DNA from 2 places in the Methylobacterium sp. 1973 genome. Region 2 is predicted to be linked to the other one. Evidence: riboswitches for the same ligand, from Rfam matches in the RefSeq annotation. Region 2 holds a riboswitch; the other holds the start of a gene.
What was found. A riboswitch is a leader RNA that binds a small molecule or an ion and turns the genes downstream of it on or off. The one in region 2 is predicted to bind cobalamin.
Positions count from the first base shown of each region.

Region 1: another riboswitch for cobalamin. It lies ahead of ABIC70_RS17080 (TonB-dependent receptor); the one in region 2 lies ahead of ABIC70_RS19335 (CbtB domain-containing protein).

Region 1 covers NZ_JBEPLA010000008.1:125,939-130,538, reverse strand. The annotation lists gene ABIC70_RS17085 (PepSY-associated transmembrane domain-containing protein) at 1-491, opposite strand, end outside; gene ABIC70_RS17080 (TonB-dependent receptor) at 485-2,668, opposite strand; cobalamin riboswitch at 2,953-3,145, opposite strand; gene ABIC70_RS17075 (NUDIX hydrolase) at 3,285-3,719, shown strand; gene ABIC70_RS17070 (RluA family pseudouridine synthase) at 3,862-4,600, shown strand, end outside.
Region 2 covers NZ_JBEPLA010000010.1:86,019-90,618, reverse strand. The annotation lists gene cobW (cobalamin biosynthesis protein CobW) at 1-403, opposite strand, end outside; gene ABIC70_RS19345 (DUF1636 domain-containing protein) at 400-801, opposite strand; gene ABIC70_RS19340 (CbtA family protein) at 794-1,531, opposite strand; gene ABIC70_RS19335 (CbtB domain-containing protein) at 1,548-1,730, opposite strand; cobalamin riboswitch at 1,767-1,959, opposite strand; gene ABIC70_RS19330 (discoidin domain-containing protein) at 2,126-3,484, shown strand; gene ABIC70_RS19325 (S10 family peptidase) at 3,548-4,600, opposite strand, start outside.

The sequences.
Region 1 (4,600 bases), on a different contig from region 2:
TCGAGGACGACCTTCAGGAACGGCCGGAGCGGGTCGTACCGGGCCGTGACGGTCCACTGGTCCCGCTCGACCGGATCGACATGTGCGCCCGGAATCCCCTCGGCCGCGAGACGCAACGCATCCTCGGGCCTCAGCGGGCCGAGCCGCTCCCCGGTCCGCGCCGAGACCGTGGCCCGGCGCCCCTCGCGGTCGGCGATCCGGTAGACCGGTTCCGCACCGCGCATCTCCAGGGCGAAGGCCGCCGGCACGCCGGCAAGACCGCCGGCCCGCAGAGCGTCGTCGGGCGCCACCGCGACGCGCTCCCAGGCGATCGGTGCGAGTCGGTCCAGGCGCTCGGCCCCGGTGAGCGCCGGGAACGGCACGTAGAGCATCACCAGTCCGGAGCCGATCCACAGGGCGAAGAACAGCCCCGCGGCGATCCCGGCCCAGCGGTGGAACAGCAGCAGCCAGCGCCGTCCCGCCTTGCCGAGCCGCCGCGGCAGGCTCACCACGTCACCGTGTAGGCGACCTCGACCGAGCGCGGCCGCCCGAGCAGCCAGTTGGTCCCGACCCCGTTCACGGCATTGCCGCTGATCGCGTAGACCTTGTCGAACAGGTTGTAGACCCGCAGCGACAGGCGCGACTCCGCCGTGACCTGATGGTCGAGGACCACGTTGACGAGGTTGTAGGCCGGGCGCCGCGCCGTATTGCCGAAGTCGCTGTAGACCTGCCCCACGTTCTGAAGCCCGACCCGCGCGGTCCAGTCGCGGTAGACGTCCCAGGTCAGCCAGAGGTTGGCCACCCGCTCCGGCACGTCGATGGGCTGATTGCCGGCATACGACACGGTGGCGCCGTTCACCGTCTGGTCGAACCGGTCGTACTGCGCGTGCAGCAGCGCGAGGTTGCCGTCCAGCCGCCAGCCCGGAGCGAAGCGCCAGCCCAAGGCCAGCTCGAATCCCTGCGAGGACTGGCTCCCCACCTGCGTGGACAGCGTCGGCTGGCCGGGAATTGCCGAGATCAGGTTGTCCTTGACGATCCGGTAGCCCGCGATGGTCCATTCCACGGCACCGTCGAAGGCAAGACCCTTGGCGCCGATCTCGACTTGATTGCCTGTGGCGAGCTTGAAGCCCGCCAGCGACTGGTTCAGCGTGATCAGGCTGTTCACCGGGTCGGTGGCGAAGCTGTACTGGGCGTAGAGCGCGCTGTCCGGCGTCGGGTTGTAGACGAGGCCGAACCGGTAGCCCAGCGCCCGGTAGGTCTTCTCGAACCGCGATCCCGTCTGCAGGTCCTCCCGATTCAGCGTCGGCACGTCGAGGCGCACGCCGGTGAGGAACGAGAGCTTGTCCGACAGGATCAGACGGTCCTCCGCGAAGACCGAGGCTTGGCTTGTCTGCGTGGCGTAGGCCGGACGGGCTCGCCCGTTCTGCGGGAAGAGGCCCGGATCGTAGCCGACGAGCGGCACGCTGGTGGTCTGGTCGAAGTAGAAGTTGTTGGTGTGCCGGAAGTCGATGTGGTTCACGTCGAACCCGGCCACGAACTGGTTGGGCAAGCCGAACAGGCTGCCCCGGAACGTCGCGTCGAGCCGGTCACCGACCTGCTCCTGGCTGTGGTAGATTTCCAGATAATCGCCCCGGTCCACCAGCCCGGTGCCGCGGTTGTAGGAATATTGCTCGACGTCGAGCCAGTGGCGCCGGCTGGTGAGCCGGTAGGCGGTGTTGCGGATCGTGATGTCGGCCGAGGGCGACCATTCGGTCTTGAGCTGGGTCCAGTTGTCGGCCCAGGTGATCTTCGCGTCCCGGACGTTGTAGTTGTTGAACCGGATGAGGTCCGGGATCCGTCCCTCGACGAGCGGCGTGCCCCAGTAGCGGGCGGGCTCCTGGTAGCCGAGATCGTGGCTCAGGGTGAACGCCAGATCGGCGCTCGGCCGGAACAGCAGGGCGGCCGAGACCGCGAGGTTGCGGAAATCGCCCTCCGGCCGGATCCAGCCGTCGGCGCGATTGCCGCTGACGTTGAGGCGATACGCGAAGGTGTCGCCGAACTCCGCTTGACCGATTCCACCGCCCGAATCGAACGCAAGGCGCGCAACGCCATCCGTGCCGACAACGGCGCGGGCGGCGTTGATCGGCACGAAGACCGGCTTCTTCGGCACCACGTTGATCACGCCGCCGATGGCGCCGTCGCCGTAGAGCACCGAAGACGGGCCGCGGAGCACCTCGATCCGCTCGACGTTCCACGTGTCGAACGGGAAGGTCACCGTGTTGGCGCCGACGTAGAAGCGCGTGCCGTCGTAGAGCTGCTGGATCGAGTTCGGGCCGGCGAAGCCCCGGGATGTGAAGGCGCCGTTGCCGTTGCCGGGTGCCGCGATGGTGGTGATGCCGGTGGCGTCCTGGGTCACGGCTTCGGTGATCGTATCCTGGCCGCGCAGCCGCGCGGTCTCACCCGACACGATGTCGAGGCTGGCCGGCGTCTCCAGCGGCGTCAGACCGAGGCGGCTCGCGGTCCGGTCGGGGGTGCGCAAATTGAGGCCGTTCGGTGCAGCGCGGTTCGGGTCTCCGCCCGCGCCAGCCACGGAGAGTTCATCCAGGGTGACGGCCTCCTGGGCGGCGGTCGGACTGGCGAGGAGCGCGAGGAGAACGCCGCAGAGGGGAGCCGGCCCGCCGGAGCGGGCGCGATGGATCGAGAGAAGCATGGGGGAAGCGGTCCGTGCACGGCGCGCGCCGGCCCCTTCGTCCTATAAGCATTGTAATAACATTACAATGCCTCGACCATCTGGAAACCTGAGCCTGAACGGGTGCGCGGAGGCCTCCCGGAACAGGAATCGCAGGTCGCGAAACGGTGGAGACGGACATGGGAACGGCGTCGCGGGCGCGCTTGCTGTGGCACGTCACCGCGAACGAGGCCTCGGCGGCCGCCTCCCCTCGGGATTGACGGCGCCTCGACACCCGCCAGGACACCCCGCCCGGCGCGTTTCGCGTGTGACCACGGCTGACGGCAGGTCTCCTGGCTCGCGGGTCGCCGCCCTCGCACCGTCTTCCCGGGGTGACCCAGTGACGTGGTGGTGAAGGGCTCGCCGCTTACAGTTGCGGGGGCAGCCGCGGCTTCGGGGCGGGCCCCTCATCGCGTTCCCTTTTGATCCCCGAGGGGAACCGTCGAGGAACAGCTTGGCCGTCGTGCGTCCGGGCGTCAACCGCACGTCCGGGAGTTGTCGTGGATCGACGCGGCGGCCCGCCGGTTCGTTGCGGCGCCGTCGGGAACGATCTAGCCGGTTCGGCATGACGGTCTGGCGTCCCCCTGCGGAGATCCGCGTGAAGGCCTTGGGGCTCCCCCGGCGCGGCGATAGCCTGCTGGTGGCGGAGATCCATGCGGATGACGGGCGGCTGACAGGTGTCCGGCCCCTCGGTGGCAGCGTTGCGTTCGGTGAGAGGGCCGAGGACGCGCTGATCCGGGAGTTCGAAGAGGAGCTCGGCATCACCGTCACGGTGCTCGGCGGCCCGCGCGTCGTGGAGAACATCTTCCTGCACGAGGGGCAGGTCGGGCACGAGGTGCTGTTCCTGTTCCCGGTCGCCCTGCCGCCCGGCCGGTTCGACGGACAGGAGCGCTTCGTCTTTCACGAGGATTGCGGCACCGCCTGCGTGGCGCGGTGGTGCGATCTCGACGGGCTCGACGTCCCGGGCGGGCCGGAACTCTTCCCGACCGGCCTGAAGGCCTGGCTCCGCGCGGCGTGGGACGCGGAGCCCTGACGGGCGCGATCGCGCTGCCGCCTTTGCCGCTGCGCGCGGGCGATGCTACAGCCGTGCAATCCCATCGGTCCGGACGTCCGCGACGCCGCGGCCCATGCGCCCGGACGCTCCGTCCGAAGCGGAGACGGGTGCCGGCGGAAGCATGACGACACGACCTCCCAAAAGCGGCGGGCCGAAGGGGCGCAAGCCTCAGGCCGGCAAGTTCGATGCGGGCAAGTTCAAGCCCGGCAAGTTCCAGGCCGACGGCCGTGCCCGCACGGGCCCGCGCACCAGCGCCCGCGACGCTGCAGAGCGCGCGGCCCGCAATCGCGGCGACGATGCGGGTGCGCGCGATCCCTGGGGTACGCAGGGCGCCGCAGCCGCAGTCCCGGCCCGGCCCGCGAAGCCGCGGCGCGACACAGCCGCGCCGCGCGGTCCGCTGGCGGCGAAGCCCGGCAGCCGGCCCGTTTCCAAGCGCTCGGAGGCCCCTGCGCCTGCCCCGGCCCCTTCCCCCGCGCCGACACCCGGTCCGACCCGCCGCGAGCAGCGCGCGGCCGCCTCCGCGACCCTCGCCTCCGGGGTGCAGACCCTGATGGTCGAGCCGGACGAGGCCGGCATGCGGATCGACCGCTTCCTCACCGCGCGTTTCCCGCTCCTGCCCTTCACCCGCGTGCAGACCATCGTCCGCAAGGGCGAACTGCGCGTCGACGGCAAGCGCGCCAAGCCGAACGACCGGCTGGAGCCGGGCATGAGCGTGCGCGTGCCGCCGCTGCGCCTCGACCAGCCCTCCGAGCGCCCGCGCAACGCCGCCCGCGAGCAGGACGATGCCGAATTCATCCGGTCGCTCATCCTCTACGAGGATGCCGACATGATGATCCTCAACAAGCCCTTCGGCCTCGCGG
Region 2 (4,600 bases):
CGACCACTGCGACGACCCCGTCGACGGTGACCCGCGAGCGGATCGCCGGCCACTGGAACGCCTGAACCAACGGCTTCGGCAGCGCGAGGCCCGAGGTCTCGATCAGGATGTGCTCCGGCGGCTCGGCGCGGCCGAGGAGAGTCTCCAGCGCCGGAACGAAATCGTCCGCGACCGTGCAGCAAATGCAGCCATTCGGCAGCTCGACGATAGCCTCTTCGGTGCAGCCTTCGACCCCGCAGGCGGCGAGGAAGGACTTGTCGAAGCCGACGTCGCCGAACTCGTTGACCAGGATGGCGAGGCGGCGCCCCCTGGCGTTCTCGACCACGTGGCGGACCAGCGTCGTCTTGCCGGCTCCGAGGAAGCCCGTGACGATGGTGCAGGGGATCTTGTTCACGATGGTCATTCCGCGGCCTCCAGGGTGCCGGCGGGGAGCGGGCGGGGTTCAGGGAACGGGGGGATGCGGGCGATCACGCCCTTGCGGAAAGCCTCCGGACGCTCGCGCCAGGGCACGATGCCGTCCGAGGTCGCCGCATAGGCCGCGAGCCCGGCGAGGATGGTCTCCGCCGAGGCGGCCGGATCCATGTCGCCGTAGACGTAGGTCCAGCGGTCCGCCGAGGCGACCGCCACGGTGCAGGGCCGCTTGCAGACCGACAGGCATTCCACCGCCTCGACCCGCAGGTCCGGGGTGCCGGCGCTCCCGGCCTGCAGCGCCTCCAGAAGGCGTGCTCCGGCGCGCGGTCCATCCGGATCGTCGTCCGGACGGCGGCAGGTCGTGCAGACGTACAGGACGGTCTCAGGCACGGGCCGTTCCCCGTTGCGTGTCGCGGGAAAACGCCTGCCACGCCCAGCCGAGCCCCAACCCGATCAGGATCCAGAAGACGAAGCTGATCGCCAGCGACCGGGCGGCGAACTGTGCGGCCAGCGCGGCCGGAAGCTCCGACGCGCCCTCCGGTGCCTGCGGGGCGCCGACGACGTGGGGGGTTATGATCAGGACGAGGCCACCCAGGATCGTGATCAGAGCACGGTGGATCGTGATCAGGTAGAGTCCCATTCCGGTCGCCGCCGCGGTCATCACCCACCAGGCCTGCCGCGCGGCCAGCGGTGCAGCGGCGCTGCCGGGCAGTTCCGGCGGCAGGCCGAGGCCCGGCGCGAGGGCGACGCTGGCGAAGCCCGCCACCGCGAAGGCGAGACCGACCTGTGGCGTCGGCTCGCGGCCGCAGGCGATCATCACCGCGCCGAGCAGCAGGGCGTAGCCGACGCCGCCGACGAGGGTCGCAAGACCGGTGAAGGCCATCCGCGGCAGGCCGGGGCCGGGCTGCCATTCCGGTGCCGCGTCGGGCGCGGCATGGTCGTGCCCGGCATGGGCGAGCACGATCGGAAGGGCCTTCGCGGCCTGATGCGAGGGTTCCTGCTGCTCGTAGCGCTCGGCCGCGACGATCAGCGGCGAGGTCAGCGTGAGTTCGAGGCCCGTCACAACGGCAGCCGCGAAGAAGCCGGCGGCCAGGGCCGCCGACAGAAGCCGAATGATCATCCCTGCGCCGAGGGCGTCAGTGACAGGGGAAGTTCTGGGTATGGCGGAAGTCGTGCGCCGCGTTGTGGAACGCGATCGCCGGCGAGAAACCCGCCATGAACAGCAGGCCGAGGCCCAGCATGGCCGCGAGCGCGACGGCGACCGGACGCTCCGACGAGCGGGTACCGGCGGCGACGGGGGCGAGGGTCTGAGCGGTCATCGTCGAGTGTCTCCAGCCGCCCCACCGGCGGCATTGCGGGATCCTGTTGCGACGGCAGGTCTCCTGGCTCGCGGCTCGGCGCGCCCACCGCCTTCCCGGATCGCTCCGGTGGCGCTTGGCAGGCGCTCGCCGCTCACAGTTGCGGGGGCAGCCGCGGAATCGGGGCGAAACCCCTCACCGCATTCCCTTTTCACCCCGTTGCCAGGGCACCGTCACCGGCACGTTGTAGACGCATGCCGGCGACGACACAACGGAGCGGCGCCAGATCCGTTCGGATTCCCGTGCGTCCCTTCGCAGGTGGCCGGGCTTGACGTCCGCGCCCCGATGCGGGCACCGCCGCACCGGATGCCCGGCCGGCCCGGCATGGGCACCTCCGCTCAGTTCTCGGAGACCCGATGGCCCTCGCAGACGATCCGAGCCCGGTCCTCGTCGATCTCGCCACCGGCCGCGCCCCCCGGATCGTACAGGATGAAGGCACCGCCTGGCTCGAGATCGATCTGGGCGGTCGCTTTCCGATCCGCGCGGTCGCGCTGCGACCCGTACAGGATGCTGTCGCGCCCGAGGTCGGCGATGTGGCCGTCGAGGTCTCGCAGGACGGCGTCACGTGGTCCGCGCCCGACATCGTCGGCTGGACCGCCAAGCCGGGCGCCCTCGTGGCCGCCATCGGAGCCGACGAGCGGGCCTGGGCGCGTCTCGTGCGGATCGCGGTGCCGGATCCGGCGCTCGTCGCAGGCGTCGACATCCGCGCCGATGAAGCCGCCATCGACCTCATCGCCCTGCGGGCGCTGCTCGGGCTCGACATAACGCTCCTGAACGAGAAGCCCGGCGCTAACGTCTACGTCACCTACAATCTCGAATCCGCGCCTGGCCGGGCAAGCCGCAACCTCGTCGGCCTGTCGCTGTTCGAGAACGGCGCCTTCGGCAACTGCCTCGTGCAGTATATTATCGCGGTCTCGATCGCGAAGGCGCTCAACCTGAAATACGTCAAGGTCCCGAAGGTCGACCGCAGCAAGGTGATCTTTCTGACCGAGAGGCTGACCTGCGACGGCATCACGTTCATTCCGCCGGACGAGCCGCTTCCGCCGGACGGTTACTTCCTGTCCGGGCTGTATTTCGATCCGACGCAGTTCGAGCGGGTGACGGCGCTGCAGGGCCCGATCGACTCGCGCGCGATCGTTCAGGATGTGATCCGGCCCCTGTTCAACGGCCTGCCGCGGACATTTGCGGCCAAGCCCGACGATCAGCTCCTGATCCATATCCGGTCGGGCGACATCTTCAGCACCTGGGTCGACCCGCACTATCCGCAGCCGCCCTTCGCCTTCTACCGGATGGTCATCGACCGGCTGCAGGCCGAGGGCCGCATTCGTTCCGTCAAGCTCGTCTTCGAGAACCGTCTCAACCCGGTCATTGCAGAAGTGGAGGCCTATGCGGCGCAGCGCGGCCTGCCCGTAGAGATCCAGAGCGAATCGCTGATCTCCGACGTCGCCGCTCTGGTGAACGGCCGCTACCTCGTCTTCGGGCTCGGAACCTTCGGGCCGGCGATCTGCCACCTCTCGGAGCGCGTCGAGCAGGTGTTCTACTTCGCGTCCAATTGGCCGCAGGGCTTCCAGTCGATTCCCACGATCGGGAAAGTGGTCGAGGTTCGCGATCGCGAAGGCCGGTACATGAAGGTCGGCGAGTGGCAGAATACCGACGCTCAGCGCCGGAGCATGGTGGAGTACCCGGCCGAAGCTCTCGCCTTCGACGATGTCTGATCGGTCGCGCCGGTCACGATCCGACCGGCGACGACCCCGCTGCCTGCATCCCGGCCGAACACGTCACGGTGCGGTCCTGAGACGTTCCGCGGGTGCGCCGGCCGAACGCGCCGAGCCGCCATCGCGGACCTTCAGAGCGTCCATGTACATCCGTTCGACATCCGCCTTGAAGGCGGCGCGGGAATCCGGACGCGTGTAGAACATGTGGCCGCCGGGATAGACTGCGAGGCTCAGGCGACCGGCACTGTAGGCCGGGACCTGCGCCAGCAGGAGCTTCGAGGCGAAATACGGGGTTACGAGATCGGTGAATCCGTGCGCCACGAGGACACGCAGGTGCCCGTCGAGGGCCAGGGTGCCCTGAAGGTTCGAGAGCACCTCCGGTGCCTGTCGTCCCGAGCCCCAGCTCCAGCCCCGATTGACCGCATTGTTCAGGAGCTCGTAGCGCATGTTGGCCACGGGCCATTTCAGCGTGCGCGCGTAGAGATCGAGCATCGCGCTGGTCAGCGGCGCCTGGAGCGCGGTGAGCTGCGGATCCTCGAAGCTCGATTGCGCGGCGGCCGGATTCGGGTCCCAGCCGGTGATGCCGGTATCGTAGGCGCTCGTCACGCGACCTTCGGCACGATCGATCTCCCGCTGGACGCTTCGGGTCGAGAGGCGCGCCGCCTGTGCGCGGACCAGGGCGGGATCGAGCCCGACCAGCGGGGCGACCTTCTCGGTCATCCGCGCAACCGCCGCGGAATCGCTCGGCCCCTTCAGGAGATCCGTTAGATAGGCACCGGATGCGTAAGCTTCGGCATCCCCCAGCAAGGCCGGCGTGGGTACCGTCCCGGCCCGCTCCAGCGCGCCGGCCGCCAGCGACGGCAACTTCAGCACGTAGCCCCAGGGATTGGCCCGCGGGGTCTCCAGCCACCCGAAGTCGAGCACCGGCGAGAGCAGCACCATGCCCGACAGGCCGACGCCGATCTCTTCCTGGAGCTTCTCCGTGATCAGCGGGCCGCGGAACCCGCCATAGCTCTCGCCGACGAAGAACTTCGGGCTCGCTAGACGATCGTCGTTGCGCAGGTAGCGGGCGATGGCTGCCGAGAGGGTCGCGGCGTCGGACTCGATCGACCAGTA